DNA from 4 places in the Bacillus sp. DJP31 genome. Region 3 is predicted to be linked to each of the others. Evidence: riboswitches for the same ligand, from Rfam matches in the RefSeq annotation. Region 3 holds a riboswitch; each other region holds the start of a gene.
What was found. Region 3 has a riboswitch for cyclic di-GMP ahead of ACOI1C_RS00850 (response regulator). Riboswitches for the same ligand answer to the same signal wherever they lie in the genome.
Positions count from the first base shown of each region.

Region 1: linked by a shared signal. The riboswitch ahead of ACOI1C_RS09595 (diguanylate cyclase domain-containing protein) and the one ahead of ACOI1C_RS00850 (response regulator) in region 3 are both predicted to bind cyclic di-GMP.
Region 2: linked by a shared signal. The riboswitch ahead of ACOI1C_RS10260 (anti-repressor SinI family protein) and the one ahead of ACOI1C_RS00850 (response regulator) in region 3 are both predicted to bind cyclic di-GMP.
Region 4: linked by a shared signal. The riboswitch ahead of ACOI1C_RS19435 (hypothetical protein) and the one ahead of ACOI1C_RS00850 (response regulator) in region 3 are both predicted to bind cyclic di-GMP.

Region 1 covers NZ_JBMERO010000008.1:67,600-73,021, reverse strand. Annotated here, with positions in the region: gene ACOI1C_RS09620 (YbgA family protein) at 1-303, shown strand, start outside; gene ACOI1C_RS09615 (alpha/beta fold hydrolase) at 403-1,305, shown strand; gene ACOI1C_RS09610 (hypothetical protein) at 1,471-1,911, shown strand; gene ACOI1C_RS09605 (NAD(P)-dependent oxidoreductase) at 2,026-2,904, shown strand; gene ACOI1C_RS09600 (HAD-IA family hydrolase) at 2,901-3,464, shown strand; cyclic di-GMP riboswitch class I at 3,846-3,928, shown strand; gene ACOI1C_RS09595 (diguanylate cyclase domain-containing protein) at 3,987-5,234, shown strand; gene ACOI1C_RS09590 (nucleoside 2-deoxyribosyltransferase) at 5,306-5,422, shown strand, end outside.
Region 2 covers NZ_JBMERO010000009.1:35,100-40,521, reverse strand. Annotated here, with positions in the region: gene ACOI1C_RS10275 (helix-turn-helix domain-containing protein) at 1-112, shown strand, start outside; gene ACOI1C_RS10270 (hypothetical protein) at 420-629, shown strand; gene ACOI1C_RS10265 (helix-turn-helix domain-containing protein) at 688-1,017, opposite strand; gene ACOI1C_RS10260 (anti-repressor SinI family protein) at 1,112-1,252, opposite strand; cyclic di-GMP riboswitch class I at 1,285-1,376, opposite strand; gene ACOI1C_RS10255 (flagellar basal body rod protein) at 1,883-2,227, shown strand; gene ACOI1C_RS10250 (PspA/IM30 family protein) at 2,250-2,828, shown strand; gene liaF (cell wall-active antibiotics response protein LiaF) at 2,936-3,664, shown strand; gene ACOI1C_RS10240 (sensor histidine kinase) at 3,661-4,719, shown strand; gene ACOI1C_RS10235 (response regulator) at 4,697-5,329, shown strand; gene ACOI1C_RS10230 (ATP-binding protein) at 5,387-5,422, opposite strand, start outside.
Region 3 covers NZ_JBMERO010000001.1:153,846-159,267, reverse strand. Annotated here, with positions in the region: gene glnA (type I glutamate--ammonia ligase) at 1-1,332, shown strand, start outside; gene ACOI1C_RS00855 (YjcZ family sporulation protein) at 1,497-1,598, opposite strand; gene ACOI1C_RS00850 (response regulator) at 1,756-2,112, opposite strand; cyclic di-GMP riboswitch class I at 2,176-2,259, opposite strand; gene lexA (transcriptional repressor LexA) at 2,459-3,082, opposite strand; gene yneA (cell division suppressor protein YneA) at 3,243-3,566, shown strand; gene ACOI1C_RS00835 (YneB family resolvase-like protein) at 3,571-4,215, shown strand; gene ACOI1C_RS00830 (DUF896 domain-containing protein) at 4,290-4,526, shown strand; gene tkt (transketolase) at 4,634-5,422, shown strand, end outside.
Region 4 covers NZ_JBMERO010000031.1:7,782-13,203, forward strand. Annotated here, with positions in the region: gene ACOI1C_RS19415 (hypothetical protein) at 23-151, shown strand; gene ACOI1C_RS19420 (nucleotide pyrophosphohydrolase) at 1,316-1,672, opposite strand; gene ACOI1C_RS19425 (DUF1643 domain-containing protein) at 1,878-2,225, opposite strand; gene ACOI1C_RS19430 (DUF2269 family protein) at 2,236-2,610, opposite strand; gene ACOI1C_RS19435 (hypothetical protein) at 2,693-3,403, opposite strand; cyclic di-GMP riboswitch class I at 3,478-3,564, opposite strand; gene ACOI1C_RS19440 (DUF6978 family protein) at 3,739-4,965, shown strand; gene ACOI1C_RS19445 (nucleotide pyrophosphohydrolase) at 5,063-5,422, opposite strand, start outside.

The DNA.
Region 1 (5,422 bases), on a different contig from region 3:
TATGAGAGTCAGTTACAGCGCCTATTTGCGAGAAAGCCTAGGGATCAAGCTCATATAAACGTATGTGAGCATATTATGGGCTATTTTAAAAAAGATCTTACACAAAAGGAAAAGGCGTACTTCACCTCGATTCTAGAAAAATACCGTGATGAAAAGATTCCATTGAGCAGTGTGACAAGTATATTAAAGTCATGGGTAATTCGCTTTGACAACGAATATTTGTTTACCCAAACGTATTTTGAGCCTTATCCTGATGAGCTAATAGAGATTAGTGACTCGGGTAAGGGGAGGTCCTATAACTAGAAGAAGTGTTGTAGAATAATACCTTACAGAGTCTGTTCAAAAAGGAGGACAAAAAGAGCAAAGAAGTTCGAGGAAGCGAAGTCTTGAGCACCGGAGCGTATGTTTTGTATACGTGAGGAGCGGAGAGACGAGCTGACGAAGAAATTTGAAGCTATTTTTGCCGGACTTTTTGAACACCCTCTTACAGCAAGAAAGGAGAGAGGGTTTGTGCATAGACATAGCAAGAGATTTGATGATTTAACCTTATCGTATATTGATGAGGGTAGCGGAGAAGTCTTAGTGCTACTTCATGGGTTTTGTGGAAGTCCTGCCTATTGGGAAAAGATCATTCCGGCATTGAGTGAGGGTTACCGTGTGATTGCTCCCGCTTTAAGAGGACACGGGAAATCAAGTGCGGTCTGTGACTCCTATACAATTGAAGACATGTCTTCAGACGTTAAACGTTTATTGGAAGAATTACAAATAGATAAAGTAATTATGTTTGGACATTCACTTGGTGGGTATGTGACATTATCCTTTGCAGAACAATACCCAGAACACCTTTCTGGCTTTTCACTTGTTCATTCGACTGCCCATGCAGACAGTGACGAAGCAAAAAATGGCCGAACAAAGACAATTGAACTTATTGGACAGAACGGGATCGAGCCGCTTATTAAAAACCTTGTCCCAAAATTGTTTGCTCCAAAAAATCTACAATCGATGACAGACGAAGTAGAATTAGTGTCTGAAATTGGTTTGAACACGAGTGTATCAGGTGCAAAAGGTGCGCTATGGGCAATGAGAGAACGATTAGATAGGCATGCTGTTTTAAGCCAGTCAAAGGTACCAATTTTATTAATAGCAGGTGAGTTTGATCAAATCATTCCAAAGGAAAAAGTGTTTTCAGTAGAATCATCTATGATCAAGCAAATCGTTTTAGAAGATGCAGGACATATGGGGATGGTCGAGAAACCAAAAGAACTTGCAACCATCATGCAAGATTTTATAAAAAACTTGCAATAGAATCTCAGTCCAAATAGGGTTCTATTTTTGTAAAAATAATGATACTACATAAAATAAGTAGTAAGTCTTAGTTTATTTCCTCAGAATATTGAAAAGTAATCTCCCTGTTGATATACTAATTATAATATGATTAAATTTTCAGAAAAATATGAACAGGGGGAAGAAATGAAAAAGAACTTTTTGTACTTTATATCTGTATGTGGACTTATATTGACTTTGGTGGGTTGTGGTGGAGAAAATGAAACCACAGAAGGTGAGGTTAGCTCACAAAGTACGATCGACGGTGTAATTGATTTGTATGTGAAAGCAATTCATACTGAGGATACTGATTTGTTATTAACAACCATTCATCCCTTTTCAGCGCAACATATTGAACTAAGAGGATATTATGATAATGATTTTGCCCAATTTGATTATGATGTAAAGAAAGTAAGTACAAATGTGGTAGAAGAAAGTGAAACTAGTGCTATAGTAGAGCTTGTTTTTTCTAAGACCTTAGTCGAGGAAAAGGGAGAAGGCAAAAACGAATTAGCTGAAGGTGAATTCACTCAAAAGCTAACTTTAAAAACACAAGCTGAAGAGTGGGTTATTGATAAAGTTGAATAAGAACACAAAAAAGCATTGATTAAGAGTCAATGCTTTTTTGATGTTTTATAAGCTGTTGCAAAATGGTACTATACTGGTAGAAGCTAATAAGAAAATAAAGGCTGGGAAGTTAGCATGAATGATCAAAAGAAGATAGGTTTCATCGGGACGGGCGTAATGGGAAAAAGCATGGCTACTCATTTAATAAAGGGTGGCTATGAAGTACATATTTTTACAAGAACAAAAGGAAAAGCAATAGACCTTCTAGATATTGGGGCTATATGGTGTGAACAACCTTCTGATTTAGCACGAAGCTGTGATGTCCTTATTACAATGGTTGGATATCCTGCTGACGTTGAGGAGATTTATTTTGGTGAACATGGACTATTAAACAATGCTAGGCTGGGTGCGTGCTTGATCGATATGACAACATCATCACCTAGTCTTGCGGGTAGAATTTATGACATGGCAAAGGGTAAAGGGCTTTATGCGCTGGATGCACCAGTATCGGGTGGAGATATTGGTGCCAAAGATGCCACTCTTACAATTATGGTAGGTGGGGATTTAGACGCATTTGAACAAGTGAGACCCATTCTTTCATTACTTGGAAAAAATATTAACTTACAAGGATCAGCAGGAGCAGGGCAGCATACGAAAATGTGTAATCAAATTGCGATTGCTAGTAACATGGTAGGTGTGTGTGAAGCGCTTGCCTATGCCAAAAAATCTGGATTAGATCCGTTTACTGTTTTAGCATCTATTTCTGCTGGTGCTGCTGGAAGTTGGTCTTTATCTAATTTGGCTCCCCGTATTATTCAAGAAAACTTTGAACCTGGCTTTTATATTAAGCACTTTATAAAAGATATGAAAATTGCATTGGAAGAAGCCGAGAAAATGGACCTCTTTGTACCAGGTTTATCATTAGCCAAAAAGTTGTATGAGCAGCTTTCAGACCTAGGCGAAGACAATAGTGGAACGCAAGCTCTTTATAAGCTTTGGAGAGAGACAGAGTGAAATTATTATGGGATTTCGACGGTACAATATTTGACACCTACCCAGCGTACACAAAGATTTTTCAAGAGGTTCTCGGTGAAGACGTTTCATCTAAAGAGATATTTAGCATGCTTAAACTATCATTTACATACGCGATTCAGCATTTTCAACTTTCCCAAGAGCAGGAACAAGAAATTAGAGATAAAAGTGATGAAATTAGACCAGTTACCCTACTACCCTTTCCATTTGTTGAGGGTGTCTTAAAAGCTAGTGATACAAACGTTATTATGACTCATAAGAAACGTAAGGAAGTAGAGGAAATACTAACTATTCATGGGTTTGATCATCATTTTGCTGAAATAGTAGCTGGAGACGATGGGTACCCTAGAAAGCCAGATGCCACATCCTATCGTTATTTACATGATAAATACAATCTCGATCTGGCTATCGGAGATCGAGAGCTAGACATTATTCCTGCAAAGGAAATAGGAATGAAAACATGTTTGTTTCAAAATAAGTCGGCTAAAGCAGATTTCTATTTGGATGATTATAAAGCTTTTTTTAGTGTAGTTGTTTTTTAAAAATGTACTCCTCATATATTTCCATTAGCATCTAAAAAACTAATGGAAACTTGTAAGGGGTGAACTAATTGGATAAACGTACAAAAAAGAATGATCCACAGCAAAAAAAAGATTTGACTCTAGTACTGTTAATTCTGAATTCTCTCATGAATTAGTTGTGCCAACACAAATATGATTCACAAAGACAAAGCAAAGAAAGAAAAAAAGGCGAAAAACAACGGTGAATACAAAGGATAAGTAAAAGATATATAGACAAGTGTCAAATTCAATTTGGCACTTGCATATATTAGCTATAAGGAATATAATATTTACAAAAAGTAGGTCTATTGTCATTAATTAGAATTTGAGAAATACTAGATTAGTAGGTCTAAAAAATCATATACAATGAAAAGGCAAAGCTATGGAAACATAGTGACGCAAAGCTATAGGGACTAAGGTTATTACTAAGTTAGCCAGCTACCGTTTCAAGAGACATCTTGGAAAACGGGATGTTTTTTTATTGTGAATTTCGAGGGGATATAAGTGAATAGTCCGTCAACTGTAAAAGGGTCAAATGAGGTTCTGTTACAAGCACAAAATATAGTGTTCGAGTTGATAATAAACAATGCTCCTAACAATATTATCTTTAGTAAAATTTCCGAGAGCTTGGACAAGCTATGTCCTGGTGTTCAAACAGTTGTTCATGAAGAAGACGAGCATTTAGGAATCATAGAAACCGAGTTAGGAAGTTGGTCCATACCGATACAATCTGCATCCGGTAAAATGATTGGTTACATCACTTTCTATCATGTACGAAAAGGATTCCCCGATCCATACGAATTTGAGTTCATAAAGGCTTTCGCTAATATAGCAAGTATGGCTGTTGAAAAAAGAAGATTGGAACAAAAATATTTAAAAAGTGAAGAGCTCAGTAGATTAGTTGCCAACAATATATCTGATCTTGTAAATGTCATTGATTTAAACGGGGAAATTGTCTATGCATCACCCTCTCATTTAACGATCCTAGGATTAGTAACAGAAGAGATAGTAGGGAAAGATGCTAGTAATTACTTACATCCAGAAGACCAAATCGGCATTTCGCAATATATGAGTGAAATTATTTTACATAAGACAGCAATGGTTACAGAATGCCGAATTAGAAAGTCAGATGGAGAATACATTGTTGTAGAATCAAGGGGTGTCCCTGTCTCAACTCAAGAAGGTACTATCGAGAAAATTGTCATTGTTTCTCGTGATATCACGTCAAGAAAGCATGCGGAAGAAACGATTCGTTTTATGGCCTATCATGACTCCTTAACAAGTCTTCCTAACCGAAGAAAATTCAAAGAGAAGTTAGAGAAAATGCTAGTATCTGCGAAGAAAAGAAATGATTCATTCTGCCTTTTATTTATTGATTTGGATAACTTTAAAACGATAAATGATACGTACGGTCATGAAGCAGGTGATCACGTTCTCATAAAAGTGGCAAACCGACTTAGGAAAGGGTTAACAGAGAATCAATTTATTTCTAGATGGGGTGGAGATGAATTCGCTATTTTAGTTAACTCCTGTGATCACTCAAAAGCATATAGATTAGCAGAGGAATTACTAAATGTCATGGATAAGCCTTTTGTGTTAGAATGTTGTGAGGTAAGGATTACTCCTTCGATTGGGGTTAGTACGTATCCAAGAGATGGGGAAGATTTGAAGTCTCTTATCGATAAAGCTGATAAAGCAATGTACCGAGTGAAGGATTCAGGGAAAAATAATGTAACCACTTATTCAATTTAGACCACTTCTAATTCTAATGACGTGGTTATTTTTTTATGAAATAGTCGAGGGTAGTTTCAAGGAGGTATGAAATGCGCTTTTATATAGCTTCAGGATTTGAGAATAAAGAACTTGTGAGAAAGGTGTCTACTACTCTTGTCAAGAAAGGATTCACTCATACATATGATTGGACAAGGAATGATCGAGCA
Region 2 (5,422 bases), on a different contig from region 3:
GCAAGATGAACTACTCTACCTAGATAAAGAAGTAATTGAACTAGCTTTAGAAATGAGTAGAGCAAAGATTGACAAAGAGAAACTAAGAAAACTAATTGATATATTAAGATGAGATAAGAATGTTAACTTGACGCGGAGCTAGTCTTTGGAAGTTTCCATTCCGACTAGGTTTTTTATTTGTTATCTAGTCATTCGAAAGTAAAATCAGAGTTCATTGTTCTTTATAAAGGTATATTTTTGGTAGTTGGATATACTTGAACTTTCCGATTTACTTTCCGCATCTAAAAATAAAGACCAGCTTATACATATCTAATTATATTCCACATATTTATTACTAAGCTTGTATTCTGTCAATCAATCCAGAATTACCTAATAGAGTCCTACTTTTTAATGATGTTTTTTGGAGGAGAGATATAGATATGTACAAAAAAACATGTGATCGATGTATCAGACCATCTTATAGTAGTTGTGAGTCGGGACAATGGATTTGTCCATCTTGTCAGAAAGATATTACACACTTAAAGTTAAGGCAAGCTGAAGTAGTTAAAGTCGAGCATATTGCCCATCTTTATGAGAAGCAACAAGAAACGCAGAAAAAGAGAAAAATTAGATTTTCAACCTTTATTTAAAGGAGGATCACTCAAAAAAAAACAAGCGTTCCTGATGACAATGTCACCGAAACGCTCTTTATTTTTTCATCTTCCATTGGTTAAATTCAAGGAATTCACGGAATTGATCCTTAGAGATTCCAGATTTCATCGCATCACGGACGAGCCTTGCCCAATCTGAATCGAGATCTGCGCCTTGATTAGATTCATCTTCTTCATCATGTAGCAATGTGTTCACTGGAACATTTAGAACACCTGCAATTTTTTCGAGAAACTGAATCGAAGGGTTTGATTGGAGATTTCGTTCAATAGAGCTTAAGTATGACTTTGCAATGCCCGCACGTTCAGCAAGTTCAGATAGAGAAAATTTTCTTTGTAGTCGATATTGTTTAATACGTTTGCCAATCATCGAGGTCACCTTCCTTCGATAACGATTATAACATATAACCAAGAAGATGTTCATGTGAAGAACGAAAAAAAGAAAGTTCTTTTGGGAACTTTCATTAAAAATTAGTAACTTGGTTTTGATTATGTAAGAATGTTTCAATTTCCTGAACACTCATACCCATATCTAAAGCTTCTAAAATTAAGTCAATCCACTCTTGATCTAACTTTCCAAATTCCTTTGATAAATCCTTAACCATTCTAAACTACCTCCCAAAATACTTTTAGTATTCCAGGCAGACCAGCCGTCATCGTTAGAAATCCCCCAACCTAAGACCCGTGACTTTGCGTCCCTACTTTTCAATAGGTTTGCCTTTATCTGATTATAAAGAACGTTATATATTTATGTATATTGCTTTTTTAACGAAATAATCTATATCCTATGTCCTATATTTGAATTATAAAAGAAAGAAAGCAAACAAAGTGTTGAATCATGTCGATTTCGAAAAATTTACAAAAGTTTATATTCTTATAAAAAAATGGGTGAAAAGAGTGTTTATATGAATAAAATGTAAAAATAACCACACTTTAGTCTTTGTAAATTACTTTTTACCTTGTTGGGAGTAAATCCTATATTGAAAGAGTGTAAGAAAGAAGTAGATTTTTGTATAATTCACGAATATTTCCAAGGAAATTGTCGATAAGTTTTTTGGCTTACATTTGGTAATCTTGATGGTTTGTTATCTATATAGAGATAACTCGTGCAAGAGGCAATTAAAAACAAAACCATTAGGTCTCAAGTCTTACAGAAAGATATATCTTAGGTGCATTATGCAAGATCCGAGGTACAGGTAAGATTAAGACATTGAAACGAAAGGAGGAAGTAAGGAATGAAAAAATTCGGGTTGTTATTAGTTGGTGTACTTGCAACAGTGGTGTTGCTAGCAAATGTAGCTCCTTTAGTTGGGCTAGTCATTAGTTTAGTGATTTTATACTACTCATATAAGGGGTTTATGAAGTCAGAGTCCTCAGCAAGTAAAGTTGTGTGGGCAGTGTTTGGATTGATTGCACTTGTAGCATCTGCTTCCAATGTGCCAGCAGTTTTAGGCTTAGCTGCAGCGTATGTATTGTACATTATATATAAAAAATGGAAGAACACAGATGATGCTGTAAAAGAAGAACTAGATCCGTTTACTAGCTTTGAAAAGCAGTGGGCAGAATTAAACAAAAACTAAAAAAGCGAAAAAGGAGAGAGTAATCATGGGTTTATTTAATCGAATCAAGAATTCAATTTCTGCAGATTTACATGAGGTAGAAAAGGTTCGAAAGCTATTGGAACGTCAATATCTTTTAAAGGAAGAGTTTACTAAGGAATACAATGTTGCTTGCCAATTTTCGGAGAAGCGTAAACAGCAAGTAGAGATCGCATTAAGAGCAGGTGAATCTGAGTTGCGTGAGTTTGCATCACAGGAGCAAGTGCAATATGAGGAGCGTTCAGTAAGAATTCGTTCGGCATTAGAAAAGACCACACTACAATTAGTAGAGCTTGAGAAGAAATATGAAGAGATGAAGCATAAGTTAAAAGACATGAATCTTAAGCGACTGGAGCTTATGGGACAAGAGAATATAGCTCGCGCAAACTACAGAATGAACCAAGTAGTTGAAACTGGATTCAACTACTCAAATAATGCTGCAACTAGTGTTTCAGAAACGGAAAGCTATTTAGATCGGCTAGAACAAAAAGTGAACTCTGATTATTACCGGAGCACAATCGATTCTCGCATTTCTCAATTAGAAAAAGAACAAAAAAAGGATCAATCTCATTCTATTTCATAACAAAAGCATGATATGCTAAAGGCGTAGGAAACTACGCTTTTTGGTTTATAATTAGAGAGGTTACTTCTCTTTCCTCATTAATGACTTTCTAGAAAGGGGGATACCCTGTGTTCAATCGTAGAAAAACAGACTATGTGAGTATGATTATGATAGCGGCTATTGTTCTGCTCTTAATTGAAGTAACATTCTTTAATGGTGGGATTGTCTTTTCAATGTTTCTATTTGGCACATGTGTTTATTTTGGAAGAAAGAAAATGACCAGAACACTTTGGAAAATCTTGTTTTGGTTTGGTTGTGTTGGGTTATTCTTTACAGTTGTTACAATGATGACTTTCAAGTTTATGTTATTAGCCATTATATTGTATTTTATAGTTCAATACGTTCAGTCTAAACAACACCCACTCAAGGTACTGCCTATTATAGAAGAAACTAGCTTAGTGCAAGGTACCGTAATAAATAAACATCCCCTATTTAAACAAGTTTTATTTGGGCGTCAGCAAACCCCAGACCATGTTTATGAATGGAATGATGTAAACATTCAAACGGGAGTAGGAGATACGACGATTGACTTAAGTAATACGGTGTTGCCAAAAGGGGAATCAGTCATATCCATTCGAAATTTTGTCGGTAATTTAAAGATTCTAGTTCCATATGAGATGGAACTTAGTGTAAGACATGCAGTCCTTTATGGATCCTCTACTATTTTAGAACATCAAGAAGTAAAGACTCTGAACCAAATACTGTACTATCAAACCTTAGAATATGGTGGTGCAGAGCAGAAAGTTAAGATTATCACCTCTATGCTAGTCGGGGACTTAGAGGTGGTAAGGGTATGAAAATCATCCAGAGACAGATGATCGCGTACATTTTCCTTTCTATAATCATCTTATTGATTGCTTCAATCTTGTTTTTTATCAGTTTTCCACTTGAGAAATGGTCTTCGTTATGGGAACGTACTGTTATGGATATTCCTCTACTGCTATTTGCACCTAGCTTAAGTATTTTAACAGGTCTCATTTTTGGACTAATATCAGGATTAGCATGGAGGAGCCAGGTGAAAAGCGTAACAGAGGTTATGCAGGGTGTAGAGCTTGGAAAACAATTTAACGAGGAATCACTCGACCCGGAACTGAAGCCGATTTGGATCCAACTGAAAAAAATACAAAAGCAGATGATTGAACAAGTTAAACTTTCACAAAAGCTAGCAACTGAAAAAGCGGAAAATCAAGAAAAACGTGTCCAGGATATTGTTTCACAGGAACGAACTAGGTTGGCAAGAGAGCTTCATGATTCTGTAAGTCAACAGCTTTTTGCTGCTTCAATGCTTATGTCAGCCATCACAGAATCAAAAACATCTAACGATGACAGTGAAACCAAACAATTACTAATGGTTGAAGAAGCCATTCATCAATCACAATCTGAAATGCGTGCATTGCTTTTACATTTAAGACCTGTAGCATTGAAGGGAAAGTCCTTACAAGAAGGAATGAAAGAACTGCTGGTTGAACTCACACAAAAGGTACCGATGGACATCACATGGAAAATTGAAGATGTCAAATTAGATAAAGGTGTTGAGGACCATTTGTTCCGAATTTTACAAGAGTCAGTCTCTAATACATTAAGACATTCAAAATCTTCAAAGCTTGAAGTACTGCTCATTAAACGAGATGAATTTATGATTCTTCGTGTAGTGGACGACGGAATTGGATTTGATGTTGAAACGACTAAGACAGGTTCATATGGATTACAAATCATGCATGAACGTGCAGTTGAAATCGGTGGAATCATGAAAATTGTGAGCCTACAAAATACGGGTACTAGACTTGAAGTGAAGGTACCATTAATGAATGTTGAGGGAGTTGAATCAAATGATAAAGGTACTTTTTGTTGATGACCATGAGATGGTAAGAATCGGAGTTTCTGCCTACCTTTCTGCACAGCCCGATATCGAGGTAATTGCTGAAGCAGGAGATGGTAGAGAAGGAGTAGACCTCGCTTTAAAGCTAAGACCGGATATTATTTTAATGGACCTTGTCATGAAGGAAATGGACGGAATTGAGGCTACAAAAAATATAATGAAAAGTTGGCCAGAAGCTAAAGTGATTATCGTCACAAGTTTCATAGATGATGAAAAGGTATATCCAGCTCTCGAGGCAGGCGCAACAAGCTATATGCTTAAAACGTCAAAGGCAAGTGAAATTGCCAATGCAATCAGGTCAACCTATGACGGTCAATCCATTTTAGAGCCTGAAGTGACAGGAAAGATGATGTTCAAAATGCGACAAGGTCACAATGTCCCGTTACACGAACAACTAACAAACCGTGAGCTTGAGACTTTGCTTTTGATCTCACAAGGAAAGACCAACCAAGATATAGCGGATGAACTCTTTATTGCCCTAAAAACCGTTAAAGTTCACGTAAGTAACATACTCGGAAAACTAGAGGTACAAGACCGAACCCAAGCGGTCATTTATGCATTTAAGCACTCGCTTGTTAAATAAAAAGGAACAGTATCCATTAGGACCGTTCCTCTTTTTGAAAATTTACATTGTCAAAAACTAAAAAGGGGGAGTTTCTCCTTTAGTTCCATTTAT
Region 3 (5,422 bases):
ACAAGATTTACAAGAGATGATATTTTTCGTATTACAAAGGAAGAAAATGTAAAGTATATTCGTTTGCAATTTACAGACTTACTTGGAATCATTAAAAACGTGGAAATACCTGTTAGTCAGCTTGAAAAAGCATTAGATAATAAAATGATGTTTGACGGATCTTCTATTGAAGGATTTGTCCGAATTGAAGAATCTGATATGTACTTATATCCTGACTTAGACACGTGGGTTGTATTCCCTTGGACAGCGGAAAAAGGAAAAGTGGCTAGATTAATTTGTGCCGTATATAATCCAGATGGTACTCCATTTGAAGGAGATCCTCGTAATAACCTAAAGCGTGTGCTTAAAGAAATGGAAGAGCTAGGATATACAGATTTCAACTTAGGGCCAGAGCCTGAATTCTTCTTGTTTAAATTAGATGAAAAGGGTGAACCAACTCTAGAACTAAATGATGCAGGTGGTTATTTCGACTTAGCACCAACTGATCTAGGTGAAAACTGCCGTCGTGATATCGTACTAGAACTTGAAGAAATGGGCTTCGAAGTGGAAGCTTCTCACCATGAAGTAGCACCAGGTCAACACGAAATTGATTTTAAATATGCAAATGCACTTAGAGCATGTGATGATATACAAACGTTCAAATTAGTAGTAAAAACAATTGCTCGTAAGCACGGATTACATGCAACATTCATGCCTAAACCTCTATTTGGAGTAAATGGTTCTGGAATGCATGCAAACGTTTCACTATTTAAAAATGGAGTAAACTCGTTCTTTGACCCGAATGGAGAATTGCAATTAAGTGATGACGCTCGTTACTTTATTGCAGGTATTCTAAAGCATGCACCTAATTTCACGGCAGTTACTAATCCAACAGTAAACTCGTATAAGCGTTTAGTTCCTGGCTATGAAGCACCATGTTATGTTGCTTGGTCTGCTCGTAACAGAAGTCCATTAATCCGCATTCCTTCTTCACGTGGCTTAAGTACACGTGTTGAGGTTCGTAGTGTAGACCCTGCTGCTAACCCTTACTTGGCAATGGCTGTTTTACTTGCTGCCGGTCTTGATGGAATTAAAAACAAGATTCAACCACCAAAGGCAATAGATCGTAACATCTATGTCATGAATAAAGAAGAGCGTCTAGCAAATGGAATTATTGATCTCCCAGCTACCCTTTTCCATGCTCTTGAAAACTTAAAAACGGATGAAATCATCAAATCCGCATTAGGGGCACATTTATTGGACCACTTTATTGAATCAAAAGAGATTGAGTGGGATATGTTCCGCACTCAAGTTCACCCTTGGGAACGCGAACAGTATATGTCGATTTATTAATAAAGATAAAAAATAGCCTTACTACCGAATTAGGTAGTAAGGCTATTTTATATCTGAAGATATATATATATGTGTAAGGAGCACCGGTGCAAGTGCTCCCAGGAGTTTCATAAGCCATTACGGATATTTAACTTTAATCTGTGTTTAAATGAACCGGTTCCGTATTAGTAACCGCCTCCAGCATAAGAAGCTCCAATTATTATTAAAAGGATGAATAAAACAACAATCAAAGCAAAGCCACTTCCATTTCCACCATTGTATCCCATATTCTCACCACCTTTTAACGAGGTATTATAGAATATGAATAAGGGGACATTTTCGAACTGGACAGCAATGGATTTTAGATAATTAAATTTGATTGGAATAGACTGAGTCGCATTAGAAACAAAAAAATGCATCTCAAATTGAGATGCTAATAGTCTCTTAATTAAATTTATTTAACACAGGAATAATTTGTTCGAAATTCGGTTTCACGATAAAATCCTTGGCACCTGCCTGCAACGCATCAATAATTAAAGTTTTTTGACCCAAAGCAGAGAACATAATAACGACTGCATCTGAATGATAATGGATAATTTGCTTTAGTGCCTGTAAGCCATTAATCTTAGGCATCGAAATGTCTAAAAGAAGAATGTCAGGATGATGTAACTTGTATTTTTCAAATGCTTCTTCACCATTTGAGGCTTCCGATATAATTACGTATCCATTTCGCTCTAAAATACTTTTAATCCTGGTCCTCATAAACAAGGAATCATCTGCAATAAGTACGGTTTTATTCATTTTGATTCCTTTCACTAATGTTATAGGCAAATTAGGAAAGGGATATTTACAACTCTACTAACAAAGTGCAGCTCGGCTACCATGGCAATATGCTTTAGGTCTGTTGCTTTGCGTCTCTTACTTTCGTAAAATTTCCCTATGTTTATAGTAACATATGAGAATTGTAGAAGTGAATAGGAGTTAGTTGGAAATAGTGACATGACATGTATTAGTGAATGAGAGAGTCTGCACTAAAAGTAGGGTAAGATAAGGGGGAACAAAAAAGTCTAGGCTAGGTAGCCAAGACTTTTTAAGGTAATAGATATGATATACTATCTGCTTGAAGCTTCTCTGACCGTCATACCCCTTAATGAAGAGTCCGGTAAACACCAATTACTTTTCCTAGGATTGATACTTCTTTAAGAATGATCGGCTCAAGCGTAGAGTTCTCAGGCTGTAAGCGGAAATAGTCCTTTTCTTTAAAGAATCGCTTAACCGTTGCTTCATCCTCATCAGTCATCGCAACGACAATGTCTCCATTGTTTGCAGTGCTTTGCTGGCGAACAAGAACAAGGTCTCCATCGAAGATGCCTGCTTCTATCATGCTATCTCCCATTATCTCAAGCATGAATACATTATCATCTGGTGAAACGTAACGATCAGGAATAGGGAAATAGTCGTCTACGTTTTCAATGGCAGTAATTGGCTGACCAGCGGTTACTTTTCCTACGATTGGAACATTAATAATTGAACCGCTATAAGAAGGCTGAACAACCCCCTGATCCAATATTTCAATAGCTCTTGGTTTAGTAGGATCACGTCTTATTAAACCTTTACTCTCTAATCTTGCTAAATGACCGTGAACAGTTGAACTTGAAGCTAATCCTACCGCTTCACCAATTTCACGAACGGAAGGTGGATAACCTTTTAGTTTTACTTCCTTTTTAATAAACTCTAGGATATCATGCTGACGTTTTGATAGTTTCTTCATCATTAGTAAACACCTCTTTGTCTCCATATTATTACATTCATTATAACATGTACCAAAAAAATACACAAACATAAGTTCGAAAAAACCACTTGACTAAAACACTTGTTCGTAATATCATTATACTAAAGGCGAACAAATATTCTAGTGCGGAGGGTTATTAATGAAAATCAAACTTATGAATCTATCTTTTTACATAGCATTTATTCTTTCAATTCTAGTTGTGTTTTTCTTTGCTTATTTATCAGGTGATGCAAAAAATGATCAATATGTACAAATTGAGGTTTCAACAAATGACACAATCTGGGATTTGGCAGAAAAATACGCATCGCAGCATTCCTTAACATATGCACAATTCATTCACTGGGTTGAATATGAAAATAGAATCAATGCTGACGAAGTGAAGGCAGGATTAAAGATCAAGATACCGGTAAAGAAACATAACATAGAAGATTCTATGATTTTAGTTGCAGATGGAGAATTATAATAGAATGAATGCCGTAATCTACTCTAGAGTTAGTACCACTAAAGAATCACAAGAATCTTCATTAAACAGACAAGAAGAAGAGCTCATAAAATCAGCAGCTAAAAACAACTTTCTAATTATTCGTTCCATAAAAGAAAAGGCAAGTGGTTACGATGTTGACCGGGACGGAATTTTAGAAATAATGGAGCTAATTAAAGTAAAGGATATAAATGTACTACTCATCCAAGATGAAACTAGACTCGGTCGTGGAAATGCAAAGCTTGCTCTATTCCACCTTTTTTTTAAAGAGAATATTAAAGTGTACACTGCTATTAACGATGGTGAAATAGAATTATCTGCAGGGGATTCAATGGTATTAAATATTGTATCTGTAGTTGAGGAGTTTCAACGGACCATACAAAATCTTAAAATTAAGCGAGGCGTGAAACGAGCGATGGATCATGGGTATACACCTTCCAATAACTTTACAAATCACAAAGGAGGCCCTGGAAGGGGGAAGTTAGATTTACCCGTAGAGGAAATAATAAGACTTAGAGCAAATGATTTAACATTCTCTGAGATTGCTGTAACATTAAAAGGTCTTGGTTACCTTACTTCAAAGGCTACTATACATAGGCGTTATAAAGAATATATGAAGGAATTAGAGTAACCTGCTTGATACAAGCAGGTTCTTCTTGTATTATACGATTATGTTTAAGTCAGTAGCAAAGGAGTATACTAACGATGTTATCACAGGAAAAAATGGCAAGAATTAATCATCTTTCAAAAAAAGCAAAAGAAATTGGATTAACTGAAGAAGAAAAGAGCGAACAAAAACTGCTTAGAGTAGAATATATTAAAACCTTTCGAGGACAGATGGTTGAGCATTTACATGCTATAAAAGTTGTTGACCCAAATGGAAATGATGTGACTCCAAAAAAGTTGAGACAGAGTAAAGATCAAAGGAAAAAATTACATTAGACTTACGGATTCTAGTTGTCTAAATAATCGTTACAAGTTAAGCTAGTTTATACATAATTCAATAAATTACACTTATATACTTTAAAAAAGAAAGGTTGATACATTAAATGGAAAATATCGCTAAATTATCTGTTGATGCAATAAGAACACTTTCAATTGATGCAATTGATAGAGCAAATTCAGGCCATCCTGGAATGCCAATGGGTGCTGCTCCAATGGCATACACACTATGGACGAAATTCATGAATCATAACCCCAAAAACCATGAATGGTTTAATCGAGATCGCTTTGTATTATCGGCTGGTCATGGATCTATGCTACTTTATAGCTTATTGCACATTTCTGGATATGATTTGTCCATAGATGATATAAAAAACTTCCGACAGTGGGGGAGTAAGACTCCAGGTCACCCTGAGTATAGACATACACCAGGCGTTGATGCCACAACTGGACCACTAGGACAAGGGATAGCCATGGCTGTTGGTATGGCCATGGCAGAACGTCATATGGCCGGAAAGTATAATCAAGAGGGCTTTGAAATAGTTGACCACCATACATACTCTATTTGTGGAGATGGTGATTTAATGGAAGGAGTCTCAGCTGAGGCTGCATCATTAGCTGCTCATCTTCGTCTAGGAAAGCTTGTTGTACTGTATGATTCGAATGATATCTCTTTAGATGGTGATCTTGATCGTGCTTTTAGTGAAAGTGTACAAGGACGATTTGTGGCTTATGGATGGCAGGTTATTCGGGTTGAAGATGGAAATGATCTTGAAGAACTTAATCGTGCACTTGCTGATGCGAAAAATGATAAAGATCGTCCGACGCTAATTGAAGTTAAGACAACAATAGGATACGGGTCTCCAAATATGTCAGGTACATCAGATGTTCATGGT
Region 4 (5,422 bases), on a different contig from region 3:
AGAAGTAATAAGGAAGGAATTGTTGATTCAAGTCAGAACCATAAAAGAAGAGATGGCCGATGTATTAATCTTTCTTCATCAACTTGCTGATAGTATTGGTGTGGGGACTTATAAGAGAGAGCATATGAGAAAATGGAGAAGAATGCTTTGAAGTATCCAGTGTCGTTTAGATCAGTTTCATCAACTGATAATCTTAAAGTTACTCGCCTTAAGGGAAACCTGTGTGATATAGGATTTACATCTGACGGAAAAGGACTTGCTTCATCCAAAATATCGGCCTCAGACACCTAAACCAATTATTGAAGAATTCGAAATTGAAATACCATAATTTATTTAGCCCTTTCCGCGGGAAGGATTACTACCTTTTAGCGTGATTTTGATTTTACTGCCTGGTTTATACTTGGTCTTTTCAAGATGGGGTTGGGAGAATGCATGTGTAGATCTTTCACATGTGCCTGGTACTATTAATATAGTGCATAGAACTTTCCGGTAATGGAAGGTTCCGTACATGTTTTTTTCCCTAATAAAACAAACTGATTATCCCACTAGCTCAGAATAAATAGTCGTAACCTATTTGTTGGTGTTTTTTCTTAAGGTTCTTTCTTAGATGGTGTTTTTTAAAAATATTCTTTGGTGAATTCTTACCTTTAAAATAATTAGGTTGATTGGAACGGAAGGTGCTCGACTCCTGCGGGAGCAGTGGAACAGGTGAGACCTAGGCTTTTTCACGATAGTGAAAAGAGCCTTCCGTCCCTTGCGCCGAGGAGGCTCACCGCCCACCCCGGGGAATGGTGCAGCCTCTCGTTACAATCAACCCCTATTCTAAAAAGCAAAAAATTTTCTGAAAACAGCTTTTTTTAAAACAATTGATTTCGGAGTATATCATTCTGAGTTAAAGGGATAAGATTAGACTTCCATCCCTTTCGTCTCGGAATTTAGTGATGGTTTCTTTGGGTTATTTCATTTAAATATCTCCTTTTGAATTTAAAGACAGAAAATACCCTTTATAAGATTGTTCCTCTCCTATTGTCTAGAAATTCTAAGTAAACTTAATAACAACCTGTGAAACAAAGAAGTGACACAAGAAAGACCGGGTGGTGAAATGCAACACAAACAATCAAGCCCATATTTAGTTGGACTACTTATTCTATACAGCCACAAACTCTATAACCCTATCAATCTTCGACAAATTTCGAGTGGTGACAGGCACCAAAACTAAAAAAAACCGAAAAGCACTTAAGCTTAACGGTTGTTTAATCCTTTAAATTAGTTGTTTTTTAAAGAAGTAGGTTAGTCGTTCTCCCACCACACTGATTCAGTTTCCTTTGATTCCTGTAATAATAAGATCCTCACTCTTAGAAATTGAAATCTCTGATTGTTGTGGCACTGGATACTTTAACGCATTCTTCTCCATTTTCTTGTAAGCTTCTTCTTCTAAGTCCACACCCATACTATCAGCAAGTTGAAGAAGATAAATCAATACATCCGCCATCTCTTCTTTTATGTTCTGCCTTGATTCATCAATTGCTTCCTCACTGCTTCTCCACTGAAAATTCTCTAAGAGCTCATTTGCTTCCAATGATATGGAAATGGCTATGTCCTTTGGGTGGAGATTAGTTTTCCAACCTCGTTCATCACGGAATTGAGTGATGGTTTTTGTTAATTGCTTCATTAAAAGGATCCCCTTTCAAACTAAAGACAAAATTCACTTAAAAGATTCTGCCTTTTCAATTGCATGTGAACTTCCTCCAAATAATCTTAATGCCATATTGGTATGAAAGTAAAGATTATAACACATCTATCTATAAAATATAAAATTGGCCGAAGTATAAGACTCCTGCTTTAGCTTATCTCTTGATCACATGAAACTAAGTTTTCTATTTAACATCTAAAAAACCACATAATTCTAAGTCATTTCCTAAACGACTAGGATGTCTGCCCATTTTGTTTTCTTTATCCTTAAAACACATTAATGTACTAGTGCTTGTATTTAGTAACTCTAATAATTCTTTTTTTCTACGAACATATTTACTCTTATCGCTACCCCATGCCATTATTATTGTGTCCGTATCTTCTATGGCTTTACGGATGTAAATGTCTGTTTCAATCCTAGTAATATCTTTGTTATTCGATAGTCCCTCCGGATCAGTTGTAATATAAGAAAATAAATTCACTATCATTAAACTTCCATATCCCTTGTCAATCAAGAAATTACTAACCTTCATTACGGAAGTGTCAATCTAATAATTCTCTTGATGGGACATCATTCGTTTCAGCATTGGCTGCGTTTAATATCTCTTTAAATCGGCGCAAATTAATGATTGGCCCCATAAATGTCATGACGACCAACGTTGCTATCGAAAGATCTACCCATCCATTTCCCCAACCCCAGGTGGAGAAGACCAAGTATAAACCAGGCAGTAAAATAAATATCACGCTAAAAGGAAGTAACCCGTCTAACCTCACAGATAAGGCAGCCCAGTTCCGTAATCTTTCTGTCTTTGCAGAATGAAGCATTGAAATCATAGCCAGTAACGTAATTCCGACGGCAACAAACATAATAATTGTTCCTAAGATATGTAAAAATAAAACGATGTTATATATTATAATTCCTCACATCCCTTTGGACTATTTCTTCTAATTTATCATATTTATTGGGAGTAAAGTCCTGATTTTACCAAAAAGTAGTATCCTATCCTTTCACTCGATAATCCGGATTACCCTGCACCCAACCACCGTTTGTATTGACAGAAGAATCACCGTCTCCATCAACCCAAATAGTTGTCCCGTTAGGTAACGTCCGCCAATGTGGTTCTACATGATGTGAATTGGGATTATCAACATGATTTACATTTTCATTAGCAGGTGCTTCAACAGATGGTTGATGAGCTGCAACCTGATGGACATTACTTGATTCCGTGTTACCTTCTGCCATGTTATTTCCACTATCAGCACTTACTCCATCCGTACCATCTACTATATCTATTACTCCAAATGATAGTACGCCTACTGCCCCCGCCATTAAGAGACCCTTAGCTCCACTTTTCAGTCTTTCATTGTCCCCATCGATTACGCCGGTCACAACATTTGCACCGTTTTCAACAATATTAACAACCGTATGTCCTGCTGCTTTTGCCGTATCACCTACTGCTCTGCCAAGATCACCAAGACCTCTATCAAGCTTTTGTTCATCTTGTGTTACGATCGATGTCCCTATATCCCAAACGCCACTTGCTGCTTCACCTAATTTATCTCCGGCAAAATAGGAGGCATTTTTAACACCATCTCCAATTTCTTCAATAAATTTACTCCCTGTAACTTCACCCGTAAATTTAACGGCTCCTCCTACTACTTCCCCTGCAACAGCACCAACAAATGATCCTAACCCTTTTAAAAACCCCATGAAAACACCCCTTAAGTAAAATAAAAAAAGACTAATCCCAATAAAAAGAATTAGTCTTTCAAATGAAAGAATCCTTCGGTAATCCGGCCATCTTAGACGTATTTGCCCTTAGATCCGTGATTTTGCGTCCTCATATTTCTATGAGTTTGCCGTTATCGAGATATTTTACAAACTATATACCTATGACTATATTACCATATGTGGAAAAATATGAAAATACCTAAATAGTGTTACTCAGATTTATTGAATTAACTGGAAGAACATTCGACATGTCTCGACACCATTTTATTATTTATAACTGCCATAATCTATCTATGAATATAGGAGTGAAACAAATGTTGACTCAAGCTGAAGCAAATATGTTGATTTCTTCATTGAAACAACTGCTTACTGATATAAATATAATTAATTTTCCCGAACCAGGGGATAAATTGTTATTAAGTTGTAAGGATGGAAATAATAATACCTATATGATTGATGTAACTCGCGGTAGTATTAAACCCACAAAAAGTACTTTTCAAACCAGACATCGTAAGACTACAGTATTAGTAAGAGTAGATATTGATGGTCCACCACTTGATAACCCTGATGGGGAAGAAGTCCCTTGCCCCCACATCCATATATATCGTGAAGGATTTGAAGATAGGTGGGCTTTTCCTCTAGATGTAAAAATAAAAACAAATACAAAAGATTTGATACAAGTACTCATAGATTTCTTTACATACAATAATATTAGTAATAGACATGAGTTATCATTCAAGGAGGGGATTTATTTGATGGCGTCTAAAGATAATTTAAAAGAGTTATACATTGATTGGCTTAACTCTAAGATTTCATATAAAGATATTGAGTCTGGCACTATTGAAATTACTACTCCCTTCCTTGATCGACATAATGATCGACTACAAATCTATGCAGTTCCTATAGAAAACGGAGAGATAAAATTAACTGATGATGGATTTATTTTGTCAGATTTACAGTTGTCCGGATTTGAATTAGGGAGCTCTAAGAAACGGAAGCAATTATTCAACACCATTATTAATGGATATGGTGTATCATTTAATCCAGAACTCAACGAACTTCAAATCATAACTGACTTAAAAAACTTTCCTAGAAAGAAACATATGTTAATGCAGGCAATGATGACTGTTAACGACATGTTTATGACTTCAAAATCTACTGTATCTAGTCTGTTTGTAGAAGATGTTGGAAACTTCTTGGAAGCGAATGATATTAGATATAATGAAAATATACTACTAGCAGGAAAAAGCGGTTATAATCATAACTTTAACTATTTAATTCCACATTATAAAAAAGCACCTGAACGAGTTATTCATACAATGAATATACCTTCTAAAGGGAATCTCTCAAATGTTATCTTTTCTTGGAGTGATACCCGAGACTTACGAAATAAACTATCTTATAAGTCGGACCTACACATCTTTATTAATGATCAAGAAAGAAGTGTTGATGATAATATATTAAATGCCTTTAAAATTGAAAGTATTAACCCAATCCTTTGGAGTAATCGACAAGCTATGATCGATATATTAAGTGCATAAAAGATAAACCAAATCTATTGAATGATTGGTTTATCTTTTTCAATCTTGTTGTACTGGCCAGTTAATTAATATTACTACAGCCATTCTTTTTGGGGGATTATAAGATGAAACCAGTAGACCCTCTTTCATTCCTACAAATCCCAGCCCAATCTAAACCAAAACCTGGTTCAAAGGCGGATTCACCTTCCTTGACATTATGAGCAATGTATCCCTCTCCTGAATCGAGTGTTAAACCTACACTCCCAAGCTTTCCGGCTCTAGCATTTCCTTTTTTCGCCTTACCGCCATTACTTACCACAAGTTCAACCGCTGCTATAAATGCCTCCAATGTGAGCTGGTTGGGCACTGGAATCTTGGTTGAAGCAAGTGATGTGAACCAGATATCACACTGCTCTCCCTTAAGAAGCAGGATTGTCGTTCTTCCACCGCACTGATTTAGTTTCTCTTTCATTCGAGT